2 regions of the Lysobacter sp. A421 genome follow, and region 2 is predicted to be linked to the other one. Evidence: riboswitches for the same ligand, from Rfam matches in the RefSeq annotation. Region 2 holds a riboswitch; the other holds the start of a gene.

Region 1 (7,138 bases), on a different contig from region 2:
GCGGCACCAGCTACTACGCCGGCCTGACCGCGCGTTACTGGATCGAGGCGATCGCCGGGCTGCCGTGCTCGGTGGAGATTGCCAGCGAGTACCGCTACCGCGACGCGGTAGCCAACCCGAAGCACCTGATCATCACCCTGTCGCAGTCGGGCGAGACGCTGGACACGATGGAGGCGCTGAAATACGCCAAGTCGCTCGGCCACGATAAGACCCTGTCGATCTGCAACGTGCCTGAGAGCGCCATTCCGCGCGCCAGCCGGCTGGTCTACTACACCCGCGCCGGCGCCGAGATCGGCGTCGCCTCGACCAAGGCCTTCACCACCCAGCTGGTCGCGCTGTTCACCTTGACCGCGACCCTGGCCAAGCTGCAGGGGCGCCTCGACGAGGCCCGCGAGGCCGGGTACCTCGACGCCTTGCGCCACCTGCCCGGCAGTGTCCAGCACGCGCTCAACCTGGAGCCGCAGATCATCGCCTGGTCCGAGCGGTTTGCCCCCAAGGAACATGCACTGTTCCTCGGCCGCGGCGTGCACTACCCGATCGCCCTGGAAGGCGCGCTCAAGCTCAAGGAAATCTCCTACATCCACGCCGAGGCCTACCCCGCCGGCGAGCTCAAGCACGGCCCGCTGGCACTGGTGACCGCGGACATGCCGGTGGTGGTGATCGCCCCCAACGACAGCCTGCTGGAGAAGGTGAAGTCCAACATGCAGGAAGTCCGCGCCCGCGGCGGCGAGCTGTTCGTGTTCACCGACGAGGAAAGCCAGTTCGGCCCCTCCGAGGGTGTCCACGTCATCCGCGCCCCCCGCCACGTCGGCGTGCTCTCGCCGGTGATCCACACCATCCCTGTGCAACTGCTCGCTTACCACGTGGCATTGGCACGCGGTACCGACGTGGACAAGCCGAGAAACCTGGCCAAGTCGGTGACGGTGGAGTAACAACCGCCGTCATTCCCGCGAAGGCGGGAAGCGCTCCACAACAGCCCAAAGGGCTGGTCATTCATGGACGTTAAGTGCTTGAGAATCCAGGTCCATGGATCCCCGCCTTCGCGGGGATGACGGGCGATAGCGGGAATGACCGGCGAAAGCGGGGACGACCGGCGAAAGCGGGGACGACCGCCTTCGCGGGGATGACCGGCGACAGCGGGGGTGTTCAGGCTTTCCCTGGACCTACTGCGCGGGCGCGTAACGCAAGGTCACGAACCACTCGCGCCCCGGCTGGTTGTAGAACGAGGTGGTCTCGTAGTCGCGGTCGAACACGTTGGCCAGCCGGCCCTGCAGGGTCAGCACATTGGTCAACGCGTATTCGGCGCGCAGGTCGAGAGTCGCGTAGCCGGGCAGGCGGCGGGTGTTGGCGACGTCGTCGAAACGCGCGCCTTCGGCGATGCCGGTCAGGCCGATGCGGAAGTCGCCGAACGCGCGGTCGAGGTCGAGACGGGCACTCTCGCGGGCGCGGCGTGGCAGGTCGTTGCCGGCCTGGAAGCCGGTCAGGCTCTCGGTGTCCAGGAAGCTGACGCTGGCGGCCACCTGCCACTGTGCGAGCTCGGTGTCGATGCCGAGTTCGGCGCCGCGCATGCGTGCGCGATCAATGTTGTTGGGCAAGCCGATAGCGGCATCGAACGCGATCAGGTCGTCGACGGTGGTCTGGAACGCGTCGAGGCGGACATCGAAGCGGTCGCCACTCCAGCCCAGGCCGAGTTCGGCGCTCTTCGATTCTTCTGGACGCAGCTCGGCATTGCCGAAAAACGGGTAGTACAACTCGTTGAAGGTAGGCGCCTTGAACGCGGTGCCGTAGCCGGCACTGAGCCGCCAGTTATCGGAGAAATCGATGCCCCAGGCCGCGCTGCCGGTGGTGTGGCCGCCGAACTGGTCGTTGTCGTCGCGGCGCACGCTGGCCTGCAGCGACTGCGCGCCGAAGCGTCCCTGGTACTGCGCGAACGCGGCACGGTTGCCGCGCTCGCTCTCGTCATAGGTGGTGCTGCCGGCGACCCGGTCGCGCAGCCAGTCGACGCCGGCGGTGATGGCCTGCTGCTCGCCGATGCCAAAGTCGCCCTGCAGGCTGGCACTGTCGCGGTCGGTGTCGAAATTGCCGAGGTTGACGCTGTCCTTGAACTGCTCGGAGGCATCGACGTTGCGGCCGGCAGTCAGCTTCAACTGCAGGGTGTCGGACGGTCGCCAGCGCACGCTGCCCCCGACCACCTGCTGCACGGTCTCGGAGCGGTTGGTGAAGTCGCCATCGAAGTCGTTCTCCCCCTCGCTGCGCAAGGCCACCGCGCTGAGTTGCCAGGCGTCGTTGAGGTCGATGCCGCCGCGCAATGCCAGTGCGTTCTGGATGTAGCCGTCCAGGTCGGGTTCCGGCGCGGCGATGAAGCATCCAGCAGCGAACGGGTCCGGGGCGGCGACGCTGCACGCGTTGAAGCCCTCGGTACGCTGGAACTGGTAATCGACACCGAACCAGGTGCGCTCGTTGCGTCCGCCGAAACCGACGCCGTACTCATGCGCGCCGTGGCTGCCGCCGCCGACGTGCAGGCGCGGCGCGTAGCCCGGGGCATCGCCAACGCGACGGGTAAAGATCTGGATCACTCCGCCGATCGCCTCGCTGCCGTACAGGCTGGAGCGCGGCCCGCGGACGATCTCGACCCGTTCGACCAGCGCCAGCGGCAGGTTCTGCAGCGACACCAGGCCGGAGGTGGCAGACCCGATCCGGATGCCGTCGACCAGCACCACGACGTGGTCGGACTCGCTGCCGCGCAGGAACAGCGTCGTCAGCTTGCCGGCGCCACCCTGGTTGGACATCGACACGCCGGCGCGGCCGCGCAGCAGGTCCGGCAGCGAACGGGCCTGGCTGCGCTCGATCTCGGCGCGGTCGATCACCTCGACCGGAGCAAGTGCGGTGTCGACGTCGATCGCGGTACGGGTGGCGGTGACCACCACGCCATCGAGATCGGTGGCCGATTGCGGAGCGGCTTCGAGCAGGGGCGCGCCGGCGGCGTGGGCCGGCCCCGTCAAGGCGGCAACAGGCAGGACAAGAACGGCCGCAACGGCCAGGGACAGCGAACGGGACTGCATCGATGGTTCTCCAACGCGCACGGAAATCGCCGTGCCGGGCTTGGGGAAGCTGCTTGGAGGGGAGTTGTTGCGAAAACGGTCGGACGGGCACCGGCGTTGTCGCCGCAATGCCCGCCGCATCGCAACCAATAGTGGGTCGAAACCCTGCATCCAGGCCGGTCTCCGGACTCGCGAGTGGTGTCGTTGTCGACACCGGCCGTGGCGCCTTCCCATGCAGCATTCTTGATGAATGCCTGCAAGTCCCAGGAGACTTGCCACACAGTGGCGGTGAGCCGCGGCTGGGCTCGCTTACCGTTGCGGGGGCAGTGCCGGGGTGACCGCGTTGGCGGTGTCACCGGCTTCCCGTTTCAACCCCTTGGCAGGACGCCGCCGGGTCACCTCGAAGCGTGCGCAGTCTAAGCGATCGGCGGTGGCCAGCGCAAAGGGTGGCGGCAACGCGGCGGCTCAGTAGTTGCGCCGATAGGGCGCGTCCGGGTCGGGCCTGGCGGGCACAGTGTCGGCGGTCAACACGGTCGTGGTGACCGGGCCGGCCGGTGGACTGTGCCGGGGCGGCGGCAACTGGCCGGTGGCCGCTTCGGCGGCGGCGACCAACTGGTCGCGGCGTTGTTCGGGAATATCCTGCCAATGGCAATCCAGCAGCGCGCCCTCGAGGGAATAGAGCAGGTTGAGGGTCGGTTTGAAACCCGCGCGCTTGACCCGCATGAATGCCTCGACCGGACCGAGTTCGACCAGCTCGTCGCGGCTGTGCAGGCCGACCTGCCGCAACCAGGCACTGGATTTGGGCCCGATATTGCGCAGCTTCTCCTTCATTCCAGCGACTCCAGGAATATCCGTGCAATGGCTTCCATCCCGACTTGGTCGTCCGCGTCGAAGCGGTTCGTCTGCGGGCTGTCGATATCGAACACGCCGATCAGCTCATCGCCGCGAAACAGCGGGACCACCAGTTCCGATCGCGAGGCCGAGTCGCAGGCCACATGGCCTTCGAATTCATTGACGTCGGCAACGCGTTGGGTCTTGCGAGTGGATGCCGCCGCGCCACACACGCCCCTGTCGAGCGCGATGCGCACGCAGGCCGGCTGGCCCTGGAATGGCCCGACCACCAGTTCGCGACCATCGAAAAAATAAAATCCGACCCAGTTCAGCGCCGGCAGTGCGTGATACACCAGCGCCGACAAATTGGCCGCATTGGCGATCCGGTCGCGCTCGCCAGCGAGCAGGGCGCGGACCTGGGCCGCAAGGTCGGCATATTGTTCCGGCTTGCTGCCGGACAGAGAGGTGGGATTGAACATGGTTCCAGTCTAGCAGCGGTGATGTCGGTGGGCCGGGACTACCATGTGGCCATGGATATCCGTAGTTTCTATGTCACCGGTACCGACACCGGGGTGGGAAAATCCGTCGCCAGCGCGAGTTTGCTGCACGCCTTGCGCGCACGCGGCCGGCGCGCGGTCGGGATGAAACCGGTGGCCAGCGGTTGTGGGTTCATTGACGGTGCCTGGCGCAACGAGGACGCCTTGTTGTTACAGGCCGCCAGTGACCCGCGACCGGCGTATGCCGACATCAATCCGTTTGCACTGCAATCGCCGATTGCGCCCGAACTGGCGTTGCGCGATGAGGGCGTCGAGTTGCAACTGGCACCGTTGCTGGACGCCCATGCGCGGCTGGCGGCGCAGGCCGACACGGTGGTGGTCGAAGGCGTCGGCGGCTGGGCCGCGCCGTTGTCGGCACGGCTGGATCAGCTCGACCTGGTCCGCGCGCTGGACCTGCCGGTCGTGCTGGTCGTGGGTCTGCGGCTGGGTTGCATCAACCATGCGCGGCTGAGCGTGCGGGCGATCCAGGCCGATGGCGTGCCATTGCTGGGCTGGATCGCCAATGAAGTGGATCCGGCGATGGCGCGCATCGACGACAACTTCCAGACGCTGTGCGATCGCCTGCCAATGCCGTGCTGGGGACGATTGCCCCATCGACCCCAGCCTGATCCCGCTGCCCTGGCCGGGCACCTGCAACTGCCCGATACCGTGCTCCCGGCCTGATCGGCGGGCAACAAAAAACCCGGAAGCCTGCGCTTCCGGGTTTCGTGTTCCGGCCGTAGCTGGAGAGAGAGACTTACTTGGACTTGGAAGCCTTGGTCGCACCCTTGGTGAACGACTCGGCCTTCTCGGTCACGGCCTTGGCGACTTTCTCGGCATTGGCCTGGGTGGTCTTGGCGGTGGCTTCGAGCTGCGACTTGGTGATGTCGCTGATCTGCTCATTGGCCTTGGTGGTGCGGCCGATCACTTCCTGGCCAATGGCGACGCCGCGCTCGACGTTCTCGCGGGCGACCTGCACGCCCTTCGGCCAGATCTTCTTGAGGCCGTCGGCGTCGCGCACTTCGGCGGCTTCACCGAGGAACGCAAAGGTGGCATTGGCGCGGTCTTCGATCGCGGCCATCTGCAGGCCGAATACGGCTTCGACATTTTCGATCGCGAGGCGGTTGACCTGGGCCGCGGCATCCGCGAACTGACGCGTGGCGGCGGCGAACTGCTCGTTGAATTGCTGGTACATGGCGGGAGGCTCCTGCTGGCGTCGACAAGAGATTTGTCGATTTGTGCGTTGCAGCATAACTGCCCATATGTTGCGATGCAACATCGATCAATCCGCAAGCTGAATATCGTTCAGCTTTTACCCCCGGTACCGGCAGCCCGACGTGCAGGTCTCGTGCACCACCACTTCACTCAACAATGGCAAGGCGGGTTTGAGCCGATCCCAGATCCATATCGCGATGCGCTCGCTGGTCGGGTTGTCGAGACCCTCGATGTCGTTGAGGTAGTTGTGGTCGAGCTGGTCGTACAGCGGCTGGAAGGCGGCTTTGACGTCGGCAAAGTCGACCACCCAGCCGGTTTCCGCACCAGGCTCGCCTTCCAGGTGGATTTCGACCCGGAAGGAGTGGCCGTGCAGGCGCGCGCACTTGTGTCCTTCGGGAACGTTGGGCAGGTGATGCGCAGCCTCCAGGGTAAAAATCTTGAAGATATCCATGCGTCATTGTATCGCCGCGGTTGGTGCTCGGGCGGTATTGGTGCGGCGGGGACGGACTCAGGTCGCGCGCGGCAGGCAGCCCAGCGCAGACAGCAGGCCATGCATCGCCGGCACCTGCATCAGCCACGGCGAGGCCAGCGTCAACAGGCCCGCCGCCAGTACCAGCAAGCCCGCGCCCAGCCGCCAGCCGCCACGCTGCAGGCGCTGGCCCAACCGCGCCCCGGACCAGGTCAGCGACACCATCAACGGCAGTGTGCCAAGGCCAAACGCGGCCATCGTCAACGCACCGTTGCGAGCATCGGCCTGCAGCCACGCTGCGGCCAGCATGGTGGTGCTCAGGCCGCATGGCATCCAGCCCCACAACATGCCCAGCCCGATCCGTTTTGCGCTGGTGTTGGCGGGCAGCAGCCGCCGTTGCAACGGTCGCAGTTTCGACCACAGCGCGCCGGTGCCCGGCCCGGACAGGAACGCCAGCCGGCCCTTGCGATCCAGCAGCCGCGCCGCGACCACGATCAGGACCAGTCCGACCGCAGCGCGCAACCCCCACGCCAGCCAATCCAGCCGGGCCAGGTCGACGATGCCGTGACCGATGCCGCCCGCAATCGCGCCGGCCGCAGTGTAGCCAAGCACCCGGCCCAGGTTTGGTTCGATCGCATACTTCCAGCTGGCCTTCGGCCCCATCGCCGAGAACCCGGTGGCAATGCCGCCGCACATCGCCGCGCAATGCACGCCGCCCATGAGTCCGGTGAGCAGGGCGGCGCCGAGGGTGAGCCAGTCAATCGGCATGGTCAGTCAGCTTGCCGGCCGTCGCCGGTACGGCGGCCGTCTGCCGGCGCGACAGCATCGATATCGATATCATCAGCGGTGCCAGTGGCCGGAGGTGGCAAGGGTGCGACGCGGTCGTGCTCGTCCTCGCGCAGGATATCCAGTGCCGGGGTATCCAGGTCCTCGAACTGGCCACGCTTGACCGCCCAGATGAACGCCCACAGCGCCACGCCCAGGGCCAACATGCTGACGGGGATCAGGAACAGCAGGATGTTCATGGGTGCAGGTCCGCGGTGGCC
Region 2 (7,138 bases):
TAGGCACGTCGGTTTTCCTCGGTGCACTCGATGCCCACACCATCGAAACGCTTCTTGATGGTGCCGGTGGACTCGTCGATCGCGATGATGCCCTTGCCCGGGGCAACCATCGCCTCGGCGGTTTCGGCAAGCTGTTCGATGCTCATGGATTTCCTGCGAAAGGTGGCTGAATAGCCTTCTAGTATAGCTGGCAGCTCGGGCAAAGGCCATTGCGAAACAGTGGCTTACCGTTCATCACAGCTCGTCCGGACCTTCCGCCTTGCCACCCTCTCCGACTTGCAACAGGCGCAGGGTGTTGGTCGCGCCACGGTGCTCCATGTGGTCGCCGCTGGTGAAGATCACCCGTTCGCCCATGGCCAGTTGGTCGGCGGCGAACAATTGGCTGATGGCGCTGCGAACGGCGTCCTGGGTGTCCAGGCCTCGGCTGTCGAAGCTGAGCGGGATGACACTGCGCATCAGCGCCATCTTTCGACGTGTACCGGGATGGCGGGACAGGCCGAAGATCGGCACCGGCGCACGAAACCGGGACAGGAAGCGCGCGGTGCCACCCGACTCGGTCATCGCCACGATGGCACGCACGCCGATGTGCTCGGACACGAACATCGCCGCCATCGCGATGGCCTGATCGGCGCGTTGCAGGTTGCGCGGGGCGGCCTCGAAATCGGTGTCGTGGTCGAACTGGCGCTCCGCACCCAGGCAGATCCGCACCAGCGCCTCGACCGACTTGACCGGGTAGCGCCCGGCGGCGGATTCGGCCGACAGCATCACCGCATCGGTGCCGTCGATCACCGCGTTGGCGACATCGAGCACCTCTGCCCGGGTCGGGATCGGGCTTTCAACCATCGACTGCAGCATCTGGGTGGCGGTGATGACCACCCGGTTGCGGGCCAACGATTCGCGGATGATTTTCTTCTGCAGGCCGGGCAGCTCGGCATCGCCAATCTCCACCCCGAGGTCGCCGCGGGCCACCATCACCACGTCGCTGGCGTCGATGATCTCGCCCAGGTTCTCGATCGCCTCGGCACGCTCGATCTTCGATACCAGCGCCGCGTCGCTGCCCGCTGCGCGCGCGATCCGGCGGGCGTCGTGCATGTCGGCGGCGGTGCGGCAGAACGACACCGCGATGAAGTCGGCGCCCAGCTGCGCGGCGACCTTGATCAATTCTTCGTCGTGCTCGGTCAACGCGCCCAGCGACAGCCCGCCGCCCTGCTTGTTCAGCCCCTTGCGGTCCGACAAATCGCCGTCGTTGAGCACGCGGGTGATGATGCGCTGGCCGTCCACCGCCTCCACCCGTAACTGCATCATGCCGTCGTCGAGCAGCAGCACGTCGCCGGCGGCGACATCGCCGGGCAAGCCGAGATAACTGACGCCGACCCCGGACTGCGTGCCGGGCGCGGCATCGGCGCTGGCCAGCAGATCGAAGCGGTCGCCGGCGTTGAGGCGCACCTTGCCCTCGGCGAAGCGGTCGATGCGGATCTTCGGCCCCGGCAGGTCGGCCAGGATGCCAATCTCGCGCCCGACCTTTTGCCCGGCCGCACGCACCGCCTCGGCCCTTGCGACATGCGATGCCGGGTCGCCGTGGGAAAAGTTCAACCGCACCACATCGACACCGGCGGCGATGATCGCCTCCAGCACGCCGGGCGCGTCGGTCGCCGGGCCAAGGGTGGCAAGGATCTTGGTACGTCGCAGCAGCGCGGCCATCGGCAGACTTCCATGCAAGGGATCGATCAGATCACGCTAGCACGTCTTCACGTCCGTCCTGTCCGATACAAACTACTGCCGGCCCGCCCGCCGGATGGGCCGGCAGGCAACCCGAGAACCCGCGATTCGCGGGTGGATCAACCCGCCAGCAGGTCGGGCAGTTGCGCCGGTGCGGCGGCCAGTACCTGGGCACCGGCGGCGCGCAACTCCGCCTCCCCGCCAAACCCCCACAACACGCCGATGTTGCGCATGCCGTGATGGCGCGCACCGTCGATATCCATGTGGCGGTCGCCGATCATCCAGCACTGTGACGGAATCAGCTGCAGCCGCTGCAATGCCTCGGCGATCAGCTCGGGCTTGTCGCTGCGGCTGCCGTCGATGGTGGCGCCGATCACATCGTCGAAACGATGGCCGAACGACAGGTGGTCGACGATCTTGCGCGCATGCGGCTCGTTCTTCGCGGTCACTACCGCGAGCCGGTGGCCGTCGGCATGCAGCGACTCGATGACCTCGCCAATCCCGTCATAGAGGTCGTGCTCGGCCCAGCCGTGGGTCTCGAAACGCTCGCGGTAATGCTCCACGGCACGCTCGACATCGGCGGGGTCATCGAACAGCGGGCCGAAGCTGGTACGTAGCGACGGTCCGATCCAGCGTCGCAGCTGCGACTGCGGCGGCACCGCCACGTTCATCTGCGTCAACGCGTGCGCCACGCAGCGGGTGATGCCGACCGCCGAGTCGATCAGCGTGCCGTCCATGTCGAAGAACAGGGTGGGTTTCATCGGCGCTCAGCCGCGCGCCTTGAGTGCCGTGACCGCCGGCAGTTCCTTGCCTTCCAGGAACTCCAGAAACGCGCCGCCGCCGGTGGAAATGTAGCTGACCTGGTCGGCGATGCCGTACTTGTCGACCGCCGCGAGGGTGTCGCCGCCGCCGGCGATCGAGAACGCGTTGCTGTCGGCAATCGCGTGGGCCAACGCTTCGGTGCCCTTGCCGAACGCATCGAACTCGAACACACCGACCGGGCCGTTCCAGACCACGGTGCCGGCACTGTTGATCATTGCCGCGTAGCGCGCCGCCGTGTCCGGGCCGATGTCGAGGATCATGTCGTCGGCGTCGACCGCATCGACCGCCTTCACCGTCGCCAGTGCATCGGCCGCGAATGCCGGCGCGACGACCACGTCGGTCGGCACCGGAATGTCGGCGCCGCGCGCTTTCGCATCGCTCATGATCTGCTTCGCGGTGTCGATCAGGTCCATCTCCACCAGCGACTTGCCCACGCCATGGCCCATCGCGGCGATGAAGGTGTTGGCGATGCCGCCACCGACGATCAGCTGGTCGACCTTGCCGACCAGCGAGGACAGCAATTCAAGTTTGGTGCTGACCTTGGAGCCGGCAACGATCGCCAGCAACGGCCGCGCGGGCTGGTCGAGCGCCTTGCCCAGCGCGTCCAGCTCGGCCATCAGCAGCGGGCCGCCGGCGGCGAGCGGCGCGTGCCGGATGACGCCGTGGGTGGACGCCTGCGCGCGGTGCGAAGTACCGAACGCGTCCATCACGAACACATCGCACAGCGCGGCATACCGCTTCGACAAGGCCTCGTCATCGGCCTTCTCGCCGACGTTCATGCGGCAGTTTTCCAGCAACACCAACTGGCCGGGCGCGACATCGACACCGTCGAGCCAGTCCTTGACCAACGGCACCTCGATGCCGAGCAGCTCCGACAGCCGATTGGCGACCGGCGCCAGCGACTCGGCTTCGCTCCACGCGCCTTCGGTCGGCCGCCCGAGGTGCGACATCACCATCACCGCCGCGCCCTTTTCCAATGCCAGTCGCAGCGTCGGCAGCGCCGCCGCGATTCGCTGCTCGGAAGTGATGCGGGCCGGCTGGCCGGCGACATGCTCGATCGGCACGTTCAGGTCTTCGCGGATCAGTACGCGTTTGCCGGAAAGGTCGAGCTCGGTCATGCGGAGAATGGTCATGGGCGCTTCCGTGGTCATGCGGGTGAGCCTGGACATTCACCAGGCGGGACCGGCCATTGTCCCGTTCGGGGAGATGCCGGGCAAATCCTGTAGCCCTGCAGAAAGCCGGTTCCGCAGGTAGCGCGGGCACAACGGCGCTCCAAGCGAACTTGATCCTTCCCAGCATCACTTATCCTACATATTGTGTTGACTAAAAATACAAACACGATATGTTGTGTCTGTCGGTGCCGATCCTCGCGGTCGGCTGAAAAGGGAAGCCGGTGTGAATCCGGCGCTGCCCCGCAGCGGTAAATGGAAACGAACGCCGTCTTGGCACTGGGGGCAACACGCCCTGGGAAGCGACGGCCAGTAGGAAAGACAGGCATTGCCTGCCCACGTCCAGAGCCCGAAGACCTGCCGACAACCGCGTGATGCACACCGCGCGGTGACCGGCCAGGGAGTCTTCGGGGGAAGACGGTCGGTGTCGCAGCACCCTGCCTCGGGCAGAGTGGCAGGGCGTCCTCCGATGCCCGGCGACACCTTCCGTTTCAGACCCGAGAATTCCACCGCCCGCGGGGGCGTGGCCGTGCCGTCGACAGCGCGCTTTGTGCGTGCCGGCGGTACGCCCATGCCTCCGTGCGTCGACCTTCGAGGGAAGGCCGTCGACCCGTGCGCCCTGCACCGGAGCCCATCCATATGACCACCCTCGAACCAGCCACGGCCGACCTCGACCCGATTGCCGCAGCCGACACGGCTATACCCCCGAAAGGAGCCGCCGAACCCGGCTTCACCCTGACCCCGCCGGCCACCGCACTGAGCATGCGCGTGACCAAGCGCAACGGCAGCCACGAACCGGTCGACCTCAACAAGATCGTGCGTGCGATCACCCGCTGCAGCGACGATCTGTACGCGATCGACCCGATGCGCGTCGCCACCCGCACGATCTCCGGCCTGTACGACGGCGCGACCACGTCCGAGCTGGACGAGCTGTCGATCCGCACCGCCGCCCTGCTGACCGCCGAGGAACCCGAATACGGCCGCCTCGCGGCACGCCTGCTGGCCGGGGTGATCGAGAAGGAAGTCGCGTCCATCGACATCAATGCGTTCTCGCAATCGGTACAGCGCGGCTACGACCTGGGCCTGATCAACGACCGCCTGCTGGGCTTCGTGCAGGCCAACGCGCGCAAGCTCAACGACGCGATCGACAACACGCTCAACACCCGCTTCGACTATTTCGGCCTGCGCACGGTGTACGACCGCTACCTGTTGCGCCACCCGACCGCGCGCACGGTGATCGAGACGCCGCAGCAGTTCTTCCTGCGCATCGCCTGCGCCTTGTCGGAGGACGTGGCCGACGCGCTCGCGCTTTACCGGCGCATGGCCCAGCTGGACTACCTGCCCAGCTCGCCGACGCTGTTCAACGCCGGCACCACCCACGAGCAGTTGTCGAGCTGCTTCCTGCTCGACTCGCCCGAAGACTCGTTGGAAGCGATCTACCAGCGCTACATGGACGTCGCCAAGCTGAGCAAGTTCAGCGGCGGCATCGGCCTGTCCTACAGCCGCGTGCGCTCGCGCGGCTCGCTGATCCGGTCCACCAACGGGATGAGCAACGGCATCGTGCCGTGGCTGAAAACGCTGGACGCCTCGGTCGCGGCGGTCAACCAGGGAGGCAAGCGCAAGGGCGCGGCCTGCGTATACCTGGAGCCGTGGCATGCCGACGTGGAGGAGTTCCTGGAACTGCGCGACAACACCGGCGAGGACGCCCGCCGCACCCACAACCTCAACCTCGCCAACTGGATCCCCGACGAGTTCATGCGCCGGGTGGAAGCCGATGCGATGTGGTCGCTGTTCGATCCGGCGGCGCTGGCAAAGAACGGTGCGCCGTCATTGACCGACCTGTTCGGCGAGGCGTTCGACCGCGCGTATCACGCGGCCGAAGCCGCCGGTCTGGCGACCCGTCAGGTCAAGGCGCGCGAGCTGTACGGACGGATGATCCGCACCCTCGCCCAGACCGGCAACGGCTGGATGAACTTCAAGGACAAGTCCAACCGCGCCTGCAACCAGACCCTGCGCGAGGGCAACGTGGTGCATCTGTCGAACCTGTGCACGGAGATCCTGGAGGTCACTTCGCAGGATGAGACGGCGGTCTGCAACCTGGGTTCGATCAACCTCGCCCACCACGTCGAGGGCGGGCAACCCGGCAGCGGTGCGGCGCGCTTCGATTTCGGCAAGCTCGCCGAGACCGTGCGCCTGGCGGTACGCCAGCTGGACCGCGTGATCGACCTGAACTTCTACCCGATCGACACCGCACGCCGGGCGAACCTGAAATGGCGGCCGGTCGGGCTGGGGGCGATGGGCCTGCAGGATGTGTTTTTCCAGCTGCGCCTGCCGTTCGATTCCGAGCCGGCGCGCGAGCTGTCCAAGCGGATTGCCGAGGAAATCTATTTCCACGCCCTGTCGGCCTCGAGCGAGTTGGCGATGGAGCACGGCCGCCACCCCGCGTTCGGCGACACCCGCGCCTCGCAGGGCGAATTGCAGTTCGAAGCCTGGGGAGTGACACCGGCCGACCCTGCCCGCTGGGACACCCTGCGCGAGCGTATCCGCGAGCACGGTCTGCGCAACTCGCTGCTGATCGCGATCGCCCCGACCGCCACCATCGCCTCGATCGCCGGCTGCTACGAATGCATCGAGCCGCAGGTGTCCAACCTGTTCAAACGCGAGACCCTGTCGGGCGACTTTCTGGTGATCAACAAGTACCTGGTCGAGGAACTCAAGACGCTTGGGCTGTGGACGCCGGAACTGCGCGACGCGGTGAAGATGGCCGACGGCTCGATCCAGGGCATCACCGCGATTCCCGAATCCCTGCGCGAGATCTACCGCACCGTCTGGGAACTGCCGATGCGTTCGCTGATCGACATGGCCGCCGACCGCGGTGCCTTCATCGACCAGAGCCAGTCGCTGAACCTGTTCATCGAGAACCCGAACATCGGCGCGTTGTCGTCGATGTACATGTACGCGTGGAAGCAGGGACTGAAGACCACCTACTACCTGCGCTCGCGCCCGGCGACGCGGATCGCCAAATCGACCGTCAGCGCGCCGGTGCCCGGCAGCGAAGCGATCGCCTGCTCGCTGGAAAATCCGGAAAGCTGCGAAGCCTGCCAGTAGCAAACCGCGCACTCACTCCCCCACATCCCAGGAATCCCCATGACCACCCCACGCCTGCTCGACCCCGGCTTCGACCTCACCCTGCGCCCGATGCGCTACCCGCGTTTCTACGAGATGTACCGCGACGCGATCCGCAACACCTGGACGGTCGAGGAGGTCGACTTCTCGCTCGACGTCAACGACCTGCGCGGCAAACTCGGTCCGGCCGAGCGCCATCTGGTCGAACGACTGGTCGCGTTTTTCGCCACCGGCGACTCGATCGTCGCCAACAACCTGGTGCTGAACCTCTACCAGCACATCAACGCGCCCGAGGCCCGCAT

What was found. Region 2 has a riboswitch for cobalamin ahead of ACW7G6_RS13580 (ribonucleoside-diphosphate reductase subunit alpha). Riboswitches for the same ligand answer to the same signal wherever they lie in the genome.
Region 1: another riboswitch for cobalamin. It lies ahead of btuB (TonB-dependent vitamin B12 receptor); the one in region 2 lies ahead of ACW7G6_RS13580 (ribonucleoside-diphosphate reductase subunit alpha).

The regions. Positions count from the first base shown of each region.
Region 1 is NZ_JBSVRL010000004.1:123,300-130,437, forward strand. It holds gene glmS (glutamine--fructose-6-phosphate transaminase (isomerizing)) at 1-932, shown strand, start outside; gene btuB (TonB-dependent vitamin B12 receptor) at 1,164-3,062, opposite strand; cobalamin riboswitch at 3,199-3,459, opposite strand; gene ACW7G6_RS12035 (TfoX/Sxy family protein) at 3,507-3,872, opposite strand; gene ACW7G6_RS12040 (GAF domain-containing protein) at 3,869-4,351, opposite strand; gene bioD (dethiobiotin synthase) at 4,403-5,092, shown strand; gene ACW7G6_RS12050 (phasin family protein) at 5,166-5,603, opposite strand; gene queD (6-carboxytetrahydropterin synthase QueD) at 5,721-6,074, opposite strand; gene ACW7G6_RS12060 (sulfite exporter TauE/SafE family protein) at 6,132-6,860, opposite strand; gene ccoS (cbb3-type cytochrome oxidase assembly protein CcoS) at 6,863-7,117, opposite strand; gene ACW7G6_RS12070 (heavy metal translocating P-type ATPase) at 7,114-7,138, opposite strand, start outside.
Region 2 is NZ_JBSVRL010000005.1:197,410-204,547, forward strand. It holds gene ACW7G6_RS13560 (class I fructose-bisphosphate aldolase) at 1-146, opposite strand, end outside; gene pyk (pyruvate kinase) at 235-1,701, opposite strand; gene ACW7G6_RS13570 (HAD hydrolase-like protein) at 1,839-2,480, opposite strand; gene ACW7G6_RS13575 (phosphoglycerate kinase) at 2,487-3,674, opposite strand; cobalamin riboswitch at 3,880-4,089, shown strand; gene ACW7G6_RS13580 (ribonucleoside-diphosphate reductase subunit alpha) at 4,473-6,818, shown strand; gene ACW7G6_RS13585 (ribonucleotide-diphosphate reductase subunit beta) at 6,858-7,138, shown strand, end outside.